One region of the Paenibacillus sp. FSL R7-0652 genome, then DNA from elsewhere that is predicted to be linked to it. Evidence: predicted binding sites of a transcription regulator. Region 1 holds the regulator's gene; each other region holds the start of a gene.
What was found. The regulator Rex, encoded in region 1, represses fermentation and respiration genes when NADH is low (regulators of the CRP and FNR family bind a similar motif). The targets are predictions, from matches to a motif close to TTGTGAAATATTTCACAA.

Region 1 (5,067 bases):
TGCCCTTTTTTTTGCTATGCTGTAACATAGACTGGAATGGAAGGGACCGTATATTGCAATGAAATTTGCCGTTTTGGATTTCGAAACAACCGGCACGCAGTCCGACGGTGAGATTATACAGGCCGGACTTGCCATCATAGATCATGACTACAGCATAACTCAAATATATAGTTCTTATGTAAATCCGGGTGTGCCTATTCCGCCGTTCATTACAGGGCTGACCGGAATTACAGAAGAAGATGTAGCGGATGCTCCATCCCTCGAAGAGATGATGATGGAGATGGTACCGCTTCTTGACGATGTGGTTTTGGTAGGCCATAACGTTGCATTTGATTTTCATTTTTTGCAGAATGCGCTGGACCGCTGCGGGTATTTACCGTTTACGGGTCGTATTCTGGATACCATTGATTTCTTGAAAATAACATTTCCTTCGCTGGGTTCCTATCAGCTCGGGTATGTATCAGCCGAATTCGGATTTGAGCATGACCGTCCTCATCAGGCGGATAGTGATGCCTTGGCAACCGCTCATGTGCTTCTCAAATGTCTGGATGAGCTGCGGGAGCTTCCGCTGATTACCATTCAGCGGCTTAGCGATCTGTTTGCGCCGGAAGACAGCGACCTTGGCTGGTTTTTTGACGGGCTTCGTGCCGAGAAGGAAGCAGACCCGATACAGGACCTCGATGGACATACGTATTATCGTCAACTCGCGCTTAATGTTAGCGACTGGACGGAGATCGGAGCGCCACGTGATGAGAGAGAAGCGAATCCGCTGGAAGGTGTCAGCTTTGATCAGTTTATGGATCAGGTAAGAGACAACCTCAAAGAGACGCTGGATCATTACGAAGAACGTGAAGCTCAGACACAGATGTTCAGCAGCGTACGACAGGCGCTGGACGAAGAGAAACATTTATTGCTGGAAGCCGGAACAGGAACCGGAAAATCACTGGGATACCTTTTGCCTGCCATTTATGAAAGTGTCAAACAGGAGCAGAAGGTGATGGTAAGCACCCACACCATTAACCTGCAGGAGCAGCTGCGCGAACGGGATATTCCGATGCTGACGCAGGTGGTTCCGTTTCCGTTTAAAGCATCGGTGTTCAAGGGCAGAGGTCATTACCTGTGTCTGCGTAAATTCGAGCACAAGATTAATAAACGGGAATTTGCCACGCCTAAAGAGGACTACTTCACCGCAGCCCAAATGATTGTATGGCTCACACAGACCGAGACGGGTGATGATGAAGAATTAAACCTCAGTGCACGCGGAGGCGATTTCTGGGAGACGGTACAGAGTGAATCCGAGTCCTGTCTCGGCAGATCCTGTCCGTGGTTCCGCAAGTGCTTCTATCATCGTGCCAAACATGAAGCAGGACTTTCTGACATCGTGATTACCAATCACTCGAAGCTGTTTACTGACGTGAAGGCTGCCCATCAGCTGCTGCCCGCGTATGAAAGTCTGGTTATTGATGAGGCGCATCATCTGGAAGATGTAGCAGGTAAACATCTGGGTCTTCATATGAAGTACTTCACCCTTGTTCACACGCTGACCCGCTTGTTCAAAGACAGCCGCAACGGTCAGCTGCCGATGCTGCGTTCTCAGCTGTCCGGACATGAAAATGCGGTGCAGTGGGGTTCTATGGTGGATCAAATGTTCCCGCTTGCCGTTGAGGTTAAGGAGATGTGGGACCGTCTGAGCGACGCTTTGTTTGGCCTGCTGCCGGAACGCAGTGATGCTTCACCAGGTGAAACCGGGCAGTTCTCCCTTCGTTTGAAGGCTTCGCAGAAACCTGCGAAATGGCAGGAGCTGCAGGAACTGGAGAACCAAATCTATGTGACCCTTGGTGACTTGGTGCGCAAAGGGGATAAGCTGCTGCTTGAAGTGAAAGAGGATCAGGACGATTATCAGTCTGACAGTTTAATTACGGATATCACCGGGCTGTTAAAGGATCTGACGACATTAAAGGAGAATTTAAGATTCTTCATGCGTATGGACGATGCCAAGACGGTGTATTGGATGGAGGCCAGCGGCCAGTTCCGCAGCAAATCACTGCAGCTGTATGCTGTTCCTGTAGATGTAAGTGCACAGCTGAAAGAGATGTTTTTTGATAAAAAGAAAAGCGTTGTGCTTACGTCGGCTACGCTGTCCGTGGATAAGTCATTCCAATTCATGATTGAACAGCTTGGCCTGCAGGAAGCTTCCGACAATAACCGCCTTCTTACATCCATGCTGCCTTCACCGTTCAATTATAGGGAACAGGCCTTGTTAGTCATTCCGCGTGATTTTCCAAGTCTGAAAGGCAGTGTAGGAGATGCTCACTTTGTACAGATGCTGGTACAGTCCCTTGCCGAGACGGCGATTGCGACACAGGGACGTATGATGGTGCTGTTCACCTCATACAAAATGCTGAGACAAGTGTATGAGCCGTTGAAGGAGGCTTTATCCGGGAATGATATCTCCCTATTGGGCCAAGGCGTTGACAGCGGTAACCGTTCCAAGCTCACACGAAGATTCCAGGATGCCAAAGCGGCAGTTCTGCTGGGTACGAGCAGCTTCTGGGAAGGGGTAGATATTCCAGGTGAAGCCCTCACTTGTCTCGCAATCGTAAGGCTGCCGTTTCAGCCGCCTAACCATCCGCTTCTGGAAGCAAAGAGTGAACTGCTGCAGGAGCAGAAAAAAAATCCGTTTATGAAACTGTCTGTCCCTCAGGCCGTCATCCGGTTCAAACAGGGATTTGGCCGGTTGGTTCGGACAGGCAAGGATCGGGGGATCGTTATCGTGTATGATACGCGAGTAATTGAAGCTTATTATGGCAAGTACTTCCTGTATTCCTTACCTGGACCCAAAATGGAGCATATGCTGACAGAACAGATGGTTCCGCGTATCGCCGAATGGCTGGATCGTCCCATCGTGAATGAAAATGATTCGATTTTGTAAGCTATAGCATTGCATTGTACTTCTGCATAGCGTTAAACTCGAAAGAGACTTCGAAAAGCAGCACATCATGAACTTATAATCCCAACAATACGGGCATTCTGTATGAGGAATGATGCATATTTTGCATGTATACAGAATGCTCCATTTTTCAATATTTATTATTTTATCGTGGCAATGGTAAGGGGGAGCAGGAATGAAATCGGATAAAATTTCGGAAGCGGTAGTACGGCGTCTGCCCGTATATTTGCGTTATCTTAACGAGTTGGTTCAGCGTGAGGTGACCACAGTTTCTTCACAGGAGCTTGGACAGCGATTGGATCTGAATCCGGCCCAGATTCGCAAGGACCTGGCTTATTTTGGTGATTTTGGCCGTAAAGGAATCGGGTATGACGTTTCTTATCTGATCGAGAAGATTCGTCACATTTTGAAGATTGACCAGCAGATTAATGTGGCTCTGGTTGGAGCGGGTAATCTAGGACAAGCGTTGTCCAACTACAATGCTTACTTGAAAGACAATATGAAGATTGTTGCTATTTTTGATGCGTTCGGACCGAAGATTGGCAGTAAGATTAACAGTCTGACTGTCCAGCCGATGGAAGAGCTTGCAGCAGCGGTACAAAAAGATAACATTCGCATCGGGATTATTACGGTTCCGGATACGGAAGCTCAGAACGTCGCGGATCAGCTGATTGAATCGGGAATCGAGGCAATTCTGAATTTTGCACCAACGATTCTAAAAACACCATCACATGTTCGTATCCATCACGCTGACTTTACAACAGATCTGCTCAGTTTGGCTTATTATTTAGAAAACGGGAAGGAAGAAGAGTCTGATGACAACAACGAATAGATGGGTAATTCAAAACGGTAAATTTGCCGTAAACGAAGGCGCAAACTGGACAATAGTTCAAGGGTATATGGTCATTCAGGATGACAAGATTGTGCATATTGGTGAGACGCTGCCGGATGGAGACGAGCAACTGGCGAAAGTGGATGGAAAAGGACTTCTCTTCCTGCCGGGTCTGATCAATACGCATGGTCATGCGGCCATGTCACTGCTTCGGGGTCATGGGGACGATCTGGCACTTCAGGTATGGCTCCAGGAAAAAATGTGGCCGATGGAAGCAAAAATGACTTCGGAAGACGTTTACTGGGGCGCATCGCTTTCGGTGCTTGAAATGCTAAAAGGCGGAACAACAGCGTTCCTGGACATGTATGATCATATGGATCAGGTGGCAAGAGTGGTTGAACAGTCCGGGGCAAGAGCTGCACTGGCTCGCGGTGTGATTGGACTTTGTTCCGAAGAAGAGCAGATGCGCAAGCTGGAAGAGTCCGCAGCATTTGCGCGTGAATGGAACGGACAGGCGGATGGACGGATCACAACGGTTATCTCCCCGCACGCACCTTACACATGCCCTCCAGATTACATAGAGAAGCTTGTACAGGCCGCGCATGACCTTAACCTGCCGCTGCACACGCATATGTCAGAGACATTACGTGAAGTAGAGCAGAACGTGACAGATTACGGCCTGCGCCCTGTAGCTCACCTAGAGAAGCATGGCTTTTTCTCACTTCCATCGCTTGTAGCCCATGCGGTTCATCTGAACGATGAAGAAATTGAGATTCTGGCCCGACATGATGTGGCAGTATCGCATAATCCGGGCAGCAATCTAAAGCTTGCTTCCGGAGTGGCCCGTGTGCCTGCTATGTTGAAAGCAGGGGTTACCGTGTCTCTGGGTACAGACGGACCCGCAAGCAACAACAACCTGGATATGTTTGAGGAAATGAGACTTGCCGCACTGATTCATAAAGGTGTATCTGGCGATCCAACTGCGGTTCCTGCGGGTGAAGCACTGCTGCTTGGAACAGGTTTCGGCGCGAAGTCTATTTTCCTGAACGACACGGGTGCGCTGCGAATGGGGATGAAGGCAGATTTTATTGCGCTGAATATTGAACAGGCTCATTTTTATCCGCATACGGATCTGATCTCTCATGCGATCTATTCTGCCTCGGCTAAAGATGTGGAACATGTATGGGTAGACGGAAAACAAGTGGTGAAACATGGCGAGTGTTTGACAATGGATGAGGAGCGCATTTTGCGGGAATCTCAATTGGCCTTTGATCAGCTTCTTGCC
Region 2 (5,067 bases), 170 kb from region 1:
TGAAAAACGGCGCTCCAGCCGACTGTATCCAATGGATTGATGATCCGTCCATGGATCGTACCAACGCACTGATGAATCACAATGACGTGGCTCTCATCCTTGCGACAGGCGGATCAGCCATGGTGCGTGCAGCATACAGCTGTGGTAAACCGGCGCTGGGCGTAGGACCGGGTAACGTACCTTGCTTTATTGAAAAAAGTGCAGATATCAACCAGGCGGTAACGGATTTGATTCTGTCGAAGTCTTTTGACAATGGTATGATCTGTGCTTCCGAACAAGCGGTTATTATTGAAGAACCGATCTTCGATCAAGTGAAAAAGAAAATGATTACGAATGGCTGTTACTTTGTAAACAAAGACGAAGCCGCCAAATTGACGGCAGGTGCGATCAACGCAGAGAAATGTGCAGTTAACCCGACCATTGTAGGTCAGTCCGCTGTGAACATTGCCAAAATGTGCGGCATTGAAGTACCGGCAGGCACTAAAATTCTGGTAGCCGAGATTGAAGGTGTGGGCACCAAATTCCCATTGTCCGCAGAGAAACTGAGTCCGGTGCTGGCATGTTACAAAGTAAAAACCGCAAAAGATGGTATTGAGCGTGCAGCAGAAGTGGTTGCTTTTGGCGGAATGGGTCACTCCTCCGTGATTCACTCGAACAATGAAGAAGTGATCAACCAGTTTGCGGATCGCCTGCAAACCGGACGGATTATCGTGAACTCACCTTCAACACATGGTGCAATCGGAGATATCTACAATACGAATATGCCATCACTGACTCTGGGTTGTGGATCGTACGGACGTAACTCAACATCTTCTAACGTAACGGCTGTAAACTTAATCAACGTGAAAAGGGTGGCTCGTCGTACCGTGAATATGCAGTGGTTCAAAGTGCCGAACAAAGTATACTTCGAAAAAGGGGCAACCCAATACCTTGCCAAAATGCCGGACATTACCCGTGTAGCGATTATTACAGATGCGATGATGGTCAAACTCGGATATGTGGAAAAAGTAGAGCATTATCTGCGTCAACGTCAGACACCGGTTGCGATTGAAGTTTTCTCTGAAGTTGAGCCTGACCCGTCAACAACAACAGTAGATCGCGGTAAAGCAATGATGGAACGCTTCCAGCCGGACTGCATTATCGCGCTCGGCGGCGGATCACCGATGGATGCTGCCAAAGCGATGTGGTTGTTCTATGAGTACCCAGATACCGACTTTAACAACCTGAAACAAAAATTCATGGATATTCGTAAACGGATCTACAAATATCCAAGACTCGGATCGAAAGCAAAATTTGTAGCTATTCCAACAACATCAGGTACAGGTTCTGAAGTTACATCGTTTGCGGTAATTACGGATAAAGAGCACGGCAATACCAAGTATCCGCTGGCTGACTATGAATTGACACCAGACGTAGCGATTGTTGACCCAGAATTCGTATACAGCTTGCCAAGAACCGCAGTAGCCGATACCGGCATGGACGTACTGACTCACGCGATTGAAGCATACGTATCCGTCATGGCGAATGACTATACAGATGGTCTGGCGATTAAAGCGATCCAGCTGGTGTTCCAATACCTGGAACAATCGTCGCTGCAGGGTGATAAACTGGCACGCGAGAAAATGCATAATGCTTCGACGATTGCCGGTATGGCCTTTGCCAACGCGTTCCTGGGCATTAACCACAGTTTGGCGCACAAATGGGGCGGTCAGTACCATACTGCACATGGACGCACCAATGCGATCTTATTGCCGCACGTTATTCGTTACAATGCGAAAAAACCAACGAAATTTGCATCGTTCCCGAAATATTCGCACTTTGTAGCTGATGAACGTTACGCCGAAATTGCACGTATTCTCGGATTGCCGGCACGTACAACCGAAGAAGGCGTAAACAGCTTGATCAAAGCGATTCGCGATCTGAACAAAAAACTGGGCATCGAAGAATCGTTCCAGGAAATCGGATTTGACGCCAAAGACTTCGAATCGCGTGTAGATTACTTGGCTGACCGTGCCTTCGAAGACCAATGTACAACAGCGAATCCAAAACTGCCGCTGGTCACTGAGCTGGCTGATGTATACCGCAACGCTTTCTACGGCAAATTTGAATAAGACGCATAGAGTTGAGGCAATTGATTCAGGGTTCCCCGTATTGGGGAGCCCCCATTGCCGTATCCATGTGGAAAGAGCTAATAAAGAAAAAGGAAAGGGGGTGAGAAAGGAGAGGTGGGCAAGCGGAAATGGCAGAAAAACGGAGGAGCAAAGCGTCCGTTTTTCAGGAACTTCATTCAAGCCCTTAGTTGCTCCAAGCATAGCGGAGCAATGGTTCCCCAAATGGTAGGAACGGAAGAGGGGGTGGCTGTTTGCACAATAGAGGTTCACACGATAACGGAGCGGGCAGAAGAAACGGAAGAAGCAGAGCGTTCGCTTGAAAGCTTTCTGAAAGAAAGCTGCATCGGAAGCATACGCTTATCACCGGATTTTCACTTTGGAAAAGTGAATGGAAAAAATCCGGGGATAACAGCGATCTGAAGTTGTTCTGCCCGCGGAGTGGTTAAGTGTGAACAGCCCTCGTGTCGTGCAATAAGACACCCCCAACTGGAGTGACATACATTGCTTGCTTTGTGACAAAAATCACAGATGATGAAACCAACAGGACGTATACTGAAAATGTAAGAAAAACATTCATTCCGCGGTTCCGGTTCCCCAGTAGAGAGAACGTGTTCCGGCTCATGTGAAACAATTCACATAAATCGCGGCTCTGGACTCACGATGATTTGTTTTTGCAATGATGTGAAGTGTCCAGAAATCCAAATTAGCGGAGGGATTACGATGTCGGTGATCGAAAAAGATGTTAAACAACAAACAGGCTGGAGAAACTTTACCAAAGGAACATGGACAAAAACTGTAGATGTGAATGATTTTCTGGGACATAACCTGTCTCCATACTACGGGGATGAATCTTTCCTCGCAGGTGCTACTCAAAACACAAAAGAACTGTGGGATATTGTATCGGATCTGACCAAAAAAGAACGCGATAATGGTGGCGTGCTTGATGTGGATGTGAATACACCTTCTACAATTACATCCCACCAGCCGGGTTACCTGGATCAGTCCAAAGAGCAGATCGTTGGTGTTCAGACAGACGCTCCATTCAAACGTTCCATTCAGCCATTCGGCGGAATTCGCATGATGATTGATGCATGTGAAGCATACGGCTTCGAAATGCCTCAAGGTGTCATTGATATATTTACAAACATTCGTAAAACGCATAACCAAGGTGTATTTGATGCTTACACTGCCGAGATGCGTGCAGCACGTAAAGCGGGTATTATCACAGGTTTGCCGGATGCTTACGGCCGTGGCCGGATTATCGGTGATTATCGCCGGGTTGCTTTGTACGGTGTAGATTTCCTCATTCGTAACAAAAAAGGCGAACTCAACGCGCTGGAAGTAGACGTCATTGATGAAGATGTCATTCGTCTGCGGGAAGAATTGTCCGAACAGATTCGTGCACTGCAGGAACTGAAACAACTGGGCGAGATGCATGGCTTCGATATTTCTTTGCCAGCAACAACGGCTAAAGAAGCGTTTCAGTGGCTGTACTTCGGTTACCTTGCAGCAATTAAAGAGCAAAACGGTGCAGCGATGTCTCTTGGACGCGTATCTTCTTTCTTGGATATCTACATTGAACGTGACTTGCAAGAAGGCATTCTGACTGAAGAACAGGCTCAAGAACTGGTTGACCACTTTGTGATGAAACTGCGGATTGTTAAATTCCTGCGCACGCCGGATTACAATGAATTGTTCAGCGGTGACCCAACTTGGGTGACCGAGTCCATCGGCGGGATGTCTATGAACGGTGAAACACGCGTAACCAAAAACAGCTTCCGCTTCCTGCACACGCTGCATAACCTGGGACCTGCTCCAGAGCCAAACTTGACTGTACTGTGGTCCACGAAGCTGCCTGAAGCCTTCAAAGATTACTGCAGTAAAGTATCTATTGAAACCAGCTCCATCCAGTATGAGAATGATGATCTGATGCGTCCAATCTATGGCGATGATTACGGTATTGCCTGCTGTGTATCCGCAATGAAAATCGGTAAACAAATGCAGTTCTTCGGAGCGCGTGCCAACTTGGCGAAAGCACTGCTGTATGCGATCAACGGTGGACGTGACGAAAAATCTGGAGCACAGGTTGGACCGGAGTATCCTGCCATCACAAGTGAAGTACTCGATTACAATGAAGTCATGAAACGTTTCAAACCGATGATGGAGTGGCTGGCAAAACTGTACATGAATACTCTTAACGTTATTCACTACATGCATGATAAATACAGCTACGAACGGATTGAAATGGCGCTTCATGATCGTGATATTCTGCGTACAATGGCCTGCGGTATCGCTGGACTCTCGGTCGCAGCTGACTCACTCAGTGCAATTAAATATGCCAAAGTTAAACCGATCCGCAACGAACAGGGCATTGCCGTTGATTTTGAAATCGAAGGTGAATTCCCTTGTTACGGCAACAACGATGACAGTGTTGACAGCATTGCTGTAGAATTGGTAGAAAGCTTCATGGGCATGATTCGCAAGCACAAAGCATACCGCAATGCGATGCCAACACAATCCGTACTGACGATTACTTCCAACGTAGTTTATGGTAAGAAAACAGGAACCACACCAGATGGACGTAAAGCAGGCGAGCCGTTTGCACCAGGGGCAAACCCAATGCATGGTCGGGACAAAAAAGGTGCACTGGCATCCCTCGGATCTGTAGCTAAACTGCCGTATGAACACAGCCTTGACGGTATTTCCAACACCTTCTCCATCGTGCCTAAAGCACTGGGTAAAGAAGATGCAGTTCGGAAATCCAATCTGACAGCGATGATGGATGGATATTTCGGTCAAAATGCGCATCACTTAAACGTAAACGTATTTGATCGTCAGCAGCTGATCGATGCGATGGACCACCCGGAACAATATCCGCAATTAACTATACGGGTGTCGGGTTACGCAGTTAACTTTATTAAACTGACACGTGAGCAGCAGCTGGATGTCATTAACC
Region 3 (5,067 bases), 3.1 Mb from region 1:
GCAGTGATAACAGTCGGGTAGTTATAAACGGTTTCCATTTCGTGGGTACTCCGAGCATGAAACCATCCGGGATTGGATGCAGCTTGTTCCGATAGGCGATGTAACTGTGAGATACTCCCGGCCGCGTACCGACGATTTCTTCCCCCATGTCAAGCTCATGCATAAGCTCAATGATAGACGTTTTGCGTGCGAGAAAAGAATCGGGTCCCCGTTCGATCACAAATCCATCCCTTTTACCGGTGTGCACATGCCCGCCGAATCGATCTTTTTTTTCCACTATGACAATATCTGCTGTTACATCGTTTGCCCTGCAAAACTGCTCCACATAATAGGCTGCGCTTAATCCGGTAATACCGCCGCCAGCGATGACGACTTGTTTCCTGTGTTGATTCTCCATGTTACACTTCCCGCCATATAAACTTTATCGCAGCGCTGCCGGAATGTAGGCACATGCCGGATCACCAGCCATATAATCTCCTGTAACTGCATACGCTCTTGCTCTGGAGCCTCCGCACATCGTTTTGTACTCGCACACGCCGCATTTACCCTGCAGCTTCGACTTATCTCTAAGTGTCTGCATCACAGGTGAGTTTCTGTATACATCCATCAGTGATTCATCTTTCACATTACCGCACACCACAGGCAGGAAACCGCTGGGATAGACATCACCCGTATGACTGATAAACACAAATCCGTCCCCATCATTAACCCCTTGCGGTGCGCGTCCCAGCAAATCTTTGTGTTTGGAGAGGGCTGAACCTGCATTTTGATCTGCGTTGTCTTCTGAAAATCGCCCCGTATCTGGCCTTAATTCTACTTCCGAATGACGTCCCAAGTTGAATTCCGAGCTCTGCGCTAACCGCTGCTTTATTTGCTGCTCTGCCGCTGCCCGCTGCTGCATCATTACTCTTCTGTAGTGTGGTGCCTCCGTTGATTTCACGCCGTAAGGCATCTCATGAGCAAGCTGCACCATCCATTTCATAACCTGTTCATGCTCTTCCGGCGTGATCATATCCTTCTCCCGGGCTCTGCCTGTCGGAATGAGGAAAAAAAGACTCCACAGCACAACGCCCATCTCCTTCACCTTGCGGCTGATTGCATCCAGATCTTGAAGGTTATATCTGGATACCGTTGTGTTAATCTGAATTGGAATGTTTGCTTCCTGAAGAAACCGGATTCCCCTCATCGTCAGATCATACGAACCTCTCGTTCCGCGAAAATGATCGTGGATCTCGGCTGTTGACCCGTCCAGGCTGAACGCCCAGCGGGATAAACCCACTTTCTTGGCCTGCATAATTGCCGCTTGAGTGACCTTCGGGGTAGCGCTGGGCGTCATGGACACAGGCAGCCCCTTCTCCCGGATCGCATAGTCCGCCAGTTCAAACAGATCAGGCCGCATTAACGGATCTCCGCCGGTAAAGACAAACAGCGGCTGCTCCTCCAAAGCAGCGATGTCATCAATCAGCCGTTTCCCCTGTTCTGTAGTCAGCTGCCTCGGGTCCGCTCGATACTGGGCTTCGGCACGACAATGCAGACATTTCAGTGCACATGCCCGCGTCACCTCCCAGATCACAATGAAGGGATATCTGCTATAATCACGCGGCTTCATCTGCGGTCTTATCTGCTGCTTTTGGGCTTCGAGCTGCGGCATCATCATCCACTTTCCCCCTATCTACATGCCTAAGTGTAGAGCAGATGTCAGGTCAGGAAAGTGAGAAGAATCACAATGCCGACATAACGATCACAAGTTAACGAATGTGTATCGCTGCGGGAATCTACATCAGTTGAACTCATGATGTCCCCCAGCCCACTCCGATGACAGAATAACCTGGAGAGCAGCAGCATTCCTCCGATTTTTGGATTTCCTTTTTCACATTAAAAAAGCGACCTTTCCCAAATGCTGCTTGGAAAAGATCGCTGTATCAAAGGCTTCACGTATTTATTTAGGGTCTACCCGTTTGAGCGGCATTGTTCAATACCTATGGCAATGATGTTTAAGGTTTATGTCTACGCGTGGATGGGAATCAGCTACCCCAGTACTGCTTCGCAATCTGCTGACCCTGATGAATCTTCGCCCACTGCTGCGCTTCGCTCAGTTCGTTCCCCCCATCGCAAGAGGCAAATCCGCACTGATGAGACAGCAGCAATCTGTCCTTGTCGATGATTTTGGATGCTTCGTCCAGCAGGCGCACTACGCGTTCTTCATCGTCGAGTGTGCTCGTTTTGGAAGACAGCAGTCCCAGTACAATTTCCGTATCCGGTCTGTCCTTGAACACTTCCAGCGCTTCGATGGAACCTGCGCGGTCATCATCCCACTCCAGGAAGAAGCGGTCATACTTCAACTGCTTCAGGAACAGATTCGCAATCTTCGCATACGACCCGCCACCCATGTTGCGGGAATCATAGTTGCCGCGGCAGTTATGTGTCCACATTTTCAGACCCAGGCTGTGACCGAAGTCAATGACCGTATTGTTAATATCAATAAACTCCGTGGCGAGACCCTGGACTTCCTCTTGATTAATATGCTCCCCGGTAAACGGCGAGTTCGGATTGTCATCTGCAAACAGCTCCCACAAACAGTCGTCCATCTGCAAAATTGTCCCGCCTGCAGCGGCAAACTCCTGTACAAACTCCTTGTAGGCATTCACCAGACCCGCCTTCAGTTCCTGTGTATTCTGATACACCGCATCTTTACCTCCGATGTTGTCCGACCATGACAGCTCACCGAAAATATGGGACGGTGACGGGATGCAGAGTTTAGTCTGCTGGTCACCCGCTTGATCCTGCAGCTGTTTGAACAGTTGAATGAAATGATGATTCCTGCCGCTCAGTGTGCCCGTAATGCGCAGCCCGATGTCTTTGCGTGTTTCATATTTGGAAGTGCCGTCCACATCCCGGAAAAAGTACCCATGATCCGCGATATAACGCTCCACTCCGCCAAAGCCCCAGACAAAGTCGAGATGCCACATGGATTTGGAGAACTCACCGTCCGTGATGACGGACAGATCATTTTCGATTTCTTTTTGGATCACTTGTTCAATCGCCTTGGTCTCACACTGCTGGTATCCTTCAAAGTTCTCATAGAATGGGTACTGGATATCATCTCGGTGTTCAATCTGTGTCTTATATGTCAACAGCTCTTCCGGCCGCAATAAACTTCCCACGATCTGAAACTTGTCTGTCATGTAAATAACCCCCTCGTTGTATATGATTATCATATCACGCTGAGCAGGGTTAGAAGAGATACCAAAATAATATGACTGGTTATAGCTTCAGGCTATATCAAATATGACATTCAGGTTTGTTTTCAACCTACCTTTAAGAACAGTCCTTAACTCTCTATCAAAATGGTCTCACAGTGATTAAATATCGAAAACCGTTCGAAACATTCCCTCACTACGGTTACAAGTTCTTCGGTTAGCTTGATGTCTTTTTCGTACCAGACATGTTTAACAACCAGCCTTTCGAATTTACGTTCCACGGTAATCTCAGCTCTTCCGATAAACCGATCTCCATACAATAAAGGCAGCACATAATAACCGAATTTCCGTTTGAGAGCAGGCGTGTATATTTCCCATTTGTATTCGAAATCAAACAATTCATGAATTAACTTTCTATCCCACAATAAGTTATCGAGCGGGGCAATCAATTCGCAGCGCTTTTGTAACTCCGGATTTTGCAGTACGTGCTCGATAAGTGGTAAGTCTGCAGCCAGACAATATAATGGCTCCTTCATCTGTTCTACCTCGACAGCAGCGATACACTTCTCCAGCATCAGCTCATGAAAAGCTTTGCTGCGCTGCTCCGTTTTTAGTCCCCATATGTTAAGCCAGGCATCGGATGCACGGTTCCACAGTAAACCAACAGCACCGATTCGGCGCAATACTCTCCACTTGTGATGATCCAATTCGGTCAGCAGCGGCTCGGGTGCATGCAGCACATCAGCCCGTATGTGTTTCTCAGCTATATCATAATATTTACGTGTGCCTTTTTTATGATGGATCACGAGTTCACCTGTCGAATACATCTGTTCCAGCACCGAGCGTGCAGCATTGCTGCCACTACTCCAGTGAATGGCTGAACGCCAAGTGAAATCTCCTTCTAGCTGCAGTGCATTTAATTCATTTGAACTGACCGGACCAACCTCCTGTATGTGGGCTCTTACTTGTCTTGTCATTGTCTCCATTTGGGGATAGCTTTCCGCATGCTGCCTGGCGGCTTGTCTGTAACGTTCGAAATAAGGCCAGTCCTGAGCCGGAATTATAGCGAGATTCTTGTCGGGATAATCGATCAGCAATCGGTCCTGATACAGCAGCTCGCTCAGCATATTCTTGCTGAAGCCGCTGATGCGTGACTGCAGTACTAACTCGGCGTTCTTCCCACAGATATCGATCGGATCATATTGAATGCAGCCAACCTGTCTTATGAAATCCATAACTCCTGATTTACCAATGTATCGGTAACCACCTATTAGCCCATGCTTCAACAATATAAACTGTCTGGCTTGATGTTTGGTTAATCGTATCATCAACGTGTCCACCCTTCATAAGCTCAACCACTGCAATCCCCGAATATGTAAAAACACCAACGAAACAAAACGTACGTTCCTATTTCATTTTAACTTCGCTGCCGTATAAAAACAACAAATAGTACAGCATAACAACTGTATTTTGTTCCAATTCAATCTGCATTACTTTCTCAACTTTGGAGCTTTTGAGCACTACAACCTCTTAATAAAAAAACTCCAATTTTAGTTGGAGTTCCATCACAATGGTTAACATGCAAAATTCAAATTTCACACCGTTCTGCGGCGCAGTTCATAGAAATACTGTACGGCAGAATGCTTCATTTTAATCGACTCGGACATGTTCAGAATGCGTTTCTTGCCTACTCGTCTGTCGATGAGCGCCAAAATGTTGAGCAGGATGTCCTTGCTCTCTAGATTGTCCTCGATGGAAGTCGCTAAAAACGCAGTTGCTGTCGCAGTGAAATTGGATTTGCTTAACGCCGTCTGAGCCGCTAACAGCTCTTTGGCATGAGATGTGCTTTTTCGGCCGCGCACCATGA
Region 4 (5,067 bases), 2.7 Mb from region 1:
TAGGAAAGCGATGCTTTACCATCTCCGGCTGCTCATGTGTAATGTCGAGGTATACAAACGTGCTGTTAGTCAGTTCCATTTCGCTAACAATTGCTCTGGCTACAACATCCCGTGGTGCGAGTTCAAGCTGCGTGTGGTACTTCTCCATAAAACGTTCACCCTTCACGTTGCGAAGGAACGCACCCTCCCCGCGTACAGCTTCAGATATCAAAAAGCGCGGAGCCCCGGGGTAACACAGAGAAGTCGGGTGGAACTGAATAAATTCCATATCACGAACGACTGCACCTGCCCGATAAGCCATCGCAACACCATCTGCGGTAGCCACATTGGGATTGGTTGTATAACGATACAGCTGCCCCGCCCCGCCTGAGCAGAGCACTGTGGCCTTTGCTTTGACGAACACCTTTGAACCGTCTTCTTTCAGAATCAGAGCACCGATGCACTCCCCATGATCCGTAATGAGATCAACGACAAAATGCTCATCCCAAACATCAATTCCAGAATGTTCATGGACCTCCACAGCGAGCGCTCTGACGATCTCATATCCGGTGGCATCTCCGTTGGCATGTAAAATACGGCGGTGGCTGTGCGCACCCTCCTGCGTCAACGCCAACTCGCCGTTCTCTTGATCAAATAATGTTCCCAGACGGATCAGTTCTCTGACTCCGTCCGGGCCCTCGTTTACCAATACCTCCACTGCCTCAGAGCGGCATAAGCCTGCTCCAGCGGCAAGGGTATCCTGCAAATGGTATACAGGTGAATCATCTTCAGCAATTACAGCCGCAATGCCCCCCTGCGCATATCTGGTGTTGCTCTCAAGCAAAGACTTCTTCGTAATCATCAATACCCGATGCTGTTCGCTGGCTTTAATCGCGGTAAACAGACCGGCAATGCCTGAACCGATCACCAGCACATCAGTCTCCACCATCGGCAGCGCAGAGAGATCAAAATCATATATATATTGCGGTATCATCTTATTCACCTGTCTCGGAGCAAGAGTAACGCATGTTACTTCACCAGTAACATGCGCTCTAGTGATTCTCTGGCTTTATCAGCAACAGCCGGCGGTACATAAATCTGCGGTTTCATCGTTTCCAGACATTTGACCAGCTTTTTGAGGTTGTTGACCTTCATGTTAGGACATACCAGGAACTTCGTCGCAAAATGGAACTGTTTATCCGGGCTGTCAAGACGCAGCTGATATCCTGTACCATCCTCGGTACCAACAATGAACTCTTTGGTTGCTGATTTCTTGCAGTACTCCAGGATTGCTGTTGTGCTGCCTACGAAGTCCCCCATCTCTACAACCTCAGGACGACATTCGGGATGCACAACAAACTCAGCATTCGGATATTTAGCCTTCATTTCAACGACATCTTTTACGGTCAGCATATCATGCGTATTGCAGTAACCTTCCCAGATAATCATCTTTTTGTCTGTATGCTGCTGCACATAGTGCCCTAGATTTTTATCTGGCACCCAAATAATTTCCTCCGAATCCACCGATTGGATTACACGAACAGCATTAGCAGATGTACAGCAAATATCCGTTTCCGCTTTGATCTCAGCCGAAGAGTTAATGTATGTGACGACTTTAGCATTCGGATGCTGTGCCTTGAGCTTACGTAATCCATCCACGTTAACCATATCCGCCATCGGGCAGCCTGCACGTTCATCGGGAATCAGCACCGTCTTGTTCGGAGCCAAAATTTTAGCGCTTTCACCCATAAAATGAACACCGCAGAATACGATGACATCCGCATCTGTCTGCGCAGCTTTCTGAGCCAGCAGGAAGGAGTCTCCACGGAAATCTGCGACTTCCTGTACCTCGTCACGTTGATAGTAATGAGCAAGAATAATGGCATTGCGTTCCTTCTTGAGTTCCATCAGCCGCTCACGCAGCTCGCGATTCATCTCAGCCTTGCGCTCTAAAGCCAGAGCTTCCACCTGTGATCCTCTCCTTATCGGGACAGCGTCAAGCGCTGTTTCATAGGACTAACTAAGTCGTTATATTCGCTGGTGAAACGAATCACAAGCGGTTTAACAACTAATGTACACAACGTTCACGACTCTGTCAATAAATGAAAAAGGGCAGGATATCCCCTCTTATCCCCCTTATACTATCCGGTTCGCCATCTAGCTCTCGATTATCCTTTCCTTCTCTAAATGAATAATTATTTGCAAAAAAAGAGAGCCACGAGGGCTCTCTTTCATCATGCCGGCATCATCGCCGGCCATTCATTACATATTATGATGTTGGCTTTGTGCCGCCATCATTCGGATCACTGCCGCCTTTATCCATGTCCGGAGTTTCGTTAGGAATGTCTCCAACTGGTAGCTCAGATGTTTCATCTTTGCCTTGAATGCGGACACGAACGTCACCGATATTATCGATGATTGGCTCGCCGCCTTCAGTTGGGGTGCCTTCTCCTGAGTTATCGCCTTCCGGTTTTGGCGTCAGAGAACCTGTTTCGATCAATTGCTTGATCTGATCCATTTCGAGCGTTTCCACTTCAAGCAGTGTTTCAGCGATCAGATGCATCTCTCTCGTATGTTTTGTAAGGAGAGCTTTACACTTCTCATAGCAGTCGTTAATAAAACGCTGCATCTCTTGGTCAATCTCATATGCGATGGAATCCGAGTAATTCTGTTCGTGACCGATATCCCGTCCGAGGAATACCTGTCCTTGTGAACTTCCGAACTGCATTGGACCCAGTTTCTCACTCATACCGTATTCCATAACCATGCTGCGCACAATACCTGTCGCCTGCTGGAAGTCACTGTACGCACCGGTACCAATCTCTCCGATGAACAGTTCTTCCGCTACGCGACCTCCAAGGAGTCCGGTTACTTTATCCAGCAGCTCCTGCTTGGTAACAAGCATGCGGTCTTCTTTTGGCAACATGATTACATATCCACCCGCACGTCCGCGCGGAATGATGGTCACTTTATGTACCATATCAGCATGTTCCAGGAAGTATCCTACAATGGTATGGCCTGCTTCGTGATAAGCGACAATACGTTTCTCGCGATCGCTGATGACACGGCTTTTCTTCTCCGTACCCACAATAACACGGTCAATTGCCTCATCGACTTCACGCATGGAAATATCTTTTCTGTTACGGCGTGCTGCAAGCAGTGCCGCTTCATTCAGTAAGTTCTCCAAGTCTGCGCCTGAGAACCCTGTTGTACGCTTCGCGATAATGTCCAGTCTCACATCTTTTGTGAGTGGTTTATTGCGGGAGTGTACTTTCAGAACAGCTTCACGGCCCCTAACGTCTGGACGATCCACTGTGATTTGACGGTCAAAACGGCCTGGACGCAGCAGCGCAGGGTCAAGAATATCTGCACGGTTTGTCGCAGCAACGATGATAATACCTTCGTTCGCTCCAAAACCGTCCATTTCAACAAGCAGCTGGTTGAGGGTTTGTTCACGTTCATCATGACCGCCACCAAGACCAGCACCACGCTGACGTCCCACTGCATCAATCTCGTCAATAAAGATGATACATGGTGCGTTTTTCTTCGCATTTTCGAACAAGTCACGAACACGTGATGCACCGACACCGACAAACATTTCAACAAAGTCAGAACCGGAAATGCTGAAGAATGGCACACCCGCTTCACCAGCTACGGCACGAGCGAGCAATGTTTTACCTGTACCTGGAGGACCTACAAGCAGTACGCCCTTCGGAATCCGTGCACCAACAGCTGCGAATTTCCGAGGGTCCTTGAGGAAGTCTACCACTTCAACAAGCTCCTGTTTCTCCTCGTCAGCACCTGCAACATCTTCAAATGTAACTCGTTTCTTCTCTTCATTGTAGAGACGAGCACGGCTTTTACCAAAGTTCATTACTTTACCGCCGCCGCCTTGAGCCTGATTGAACAGGAAGAAGAACAGCAGGAACATAATGATCAGGGGAATAAAGGAGGTCAGCAGTGTTAACCAGATGCTGTCACCTTTCATTGGTTCCTGATGATATTCAAATTTGTTAGCTTCACTTGCAGCTACAAGTTCGGTAATTGCCTCATCCGTAGGAGGAATATACGTTGAGAAATTTTCTGATTTGGCACCATCAGGTGCTTGTTTGTATCGGCCGGTCACGAGATATGTCTGACCGTTGAATTGAACAGTCACTTCGGCGATATTGTTGGCTTTAACCTCAGCGCGAAACTGATCATATCTAGGGTTTTCTATAACATCGTTTCCATCTGTGATAAATCTAACTAAACCCACCACAACTAAAAAAAGAATCAAATAAAAAGCAGAATTCCGCATGAAGCGATTCATCCCCTACCTCCTCTCGAGACACTTTAATTATTTTAACATAGCCCGGCGTGGCTTCTCAATAGATGCCAAAAACAGCTCAAGGCATGGGCCTTGCATGAAATCAGCTTGTGTAGATCTCGGGTTTCAGAATCCCGATGTATGGCAGGTTCCGGTAGTGTTCGGCATAATCCAAACCGTATCCAACGATGAATGCATCAGGAATGTCAAAGCCTGTATAATGGGCTTCCAATTCCACCTTACGGCCTGATGGCTTATCGAACAGAGTAACTACACGTACCGTTTCAGCTCCGCGGTTCTCCAAAAGCTCAATCAAATAGCTGAGGGTAAGTCCACTGTCGATAATATCTTCGACAATCAGAACTTCACGTCCTTCAACAGATACATCCAAATCCTTAATGATTTTGACAACACCGGATGACTTGGTAGAAGCACCGTAACTGGATACGGCCATAAAATCCATCTCAACCGGTACCGTTATGTTTTTAACCAAATCAGCCATAAATATAAACGCACCTTTGAGCACGCAAATGACCAAAGGATTCCGGTTAGCGTAATCGGCACTTAGTGCTGCGCCTAATTCCTTGACTTTACTCTGAATTTCTTCTTCACTGATCAATACTTCCTGAATGTCGTTCTGCAACTGTGCGAACCTCCTAAGTTATACTATGAAAGCCTTACCTGAACCATACCCACTACCCCTGAATCGCTGAATCGCCTACAGTCATGTACAGGATTGCGGAAGTACTCTCCCTTACAGGAGCTGCATCGGACCGGCG

Region 2: the regulator Rex is predicted to act here: its motif matches at 2,732-2,749, upstream of pflB (formate C-acetyltransferase).
Region 3: the regulator Rex is predicted to act here: its motif matches at 1,710-1,727, upstream of MKY97_RS04140 (TIGR04053 family radical SAM/SPASM domain-containing protein).
Region 4: the regulator Rex is predicted to act here: its motif matches at 2,018-2,035, upstream of nadA (quinolinate synthase NadA).

Annotation. Positions count from the first base shown of each region.
Region 1 covers NZ_CP152001.1:4,043,055-4,048,121, reverse strand. Annotated here, with positions in the region: gene dinG (ATP-dependent DNA helicase DinG) at 59-2,932, shown strand; gene MKY97_RS17840 (redox-sensing transcriptional repressor Rex) at 3,126-3,782, shown strand; gene MKY97_RS17835 (amidohydrolase) at 3,766-5,067, shown strand, end outside.
Region 2 covers NZ_CP152001.1:4,216,414-4,221,480, reverse strand. Annotated here, with positions in the region: gene adhE (bifunctional acetaldehyde-CoA/alcohol dehydrogenase) at 1-2,111, shown strand, start outside; gene MKY97_RS18745 (hypothetical protein) at 2,226-2,531, shown strand; gene pflB (formate C-acetyltransferase) at 2,832-5,067, shown strand, end outside.
Region 3 covers NZ_CP152001.1:903,794-908,860, reverse strand. Annotated here, with positions in the region: gene hemG (protoporphyrinogen oxidase) at 1-397, opposite strand, end outside; gene MKY97_RS04140 (TIGR04053 family radical SAM/SPASM domain-containing protein) at 422-1,609, opposite strand; gene MKY97_RS04135 (cobalamin-independent methionine synthase II family protein) at 2,025-3,185, opposite strand; gene MKY97_RS04130 (crosslink repair DNA glycosylase YcaQ family protein) at 3,332-4,528, opposite strand; gene MKY97_RS04125 (hypothetical protein) at 4,796-5,067, opposite strand, start outside.
Region 4 covers NZ_CP152001.1:62,063-67,129, reverse strand. Annotated here, with positions in the region: gene nadB (L-aspartate oxidase) at 1-973, opposite strand, end outside; gene nadA (quinolinate synthase NadA) at 1,009-1,947, opposite strand; gene ftsH (ATP-dependent zinc metalloprotease FtsH) at 2,249-4,291, opposite strand; gene hpt (hypoxanthine phosphoribosyltransferase) at 4,392-4,931, opposite strand; gene tilS (tRNA lysidine(34) synthetase TilS) at 4,984-5,067, opposite strand, start outside.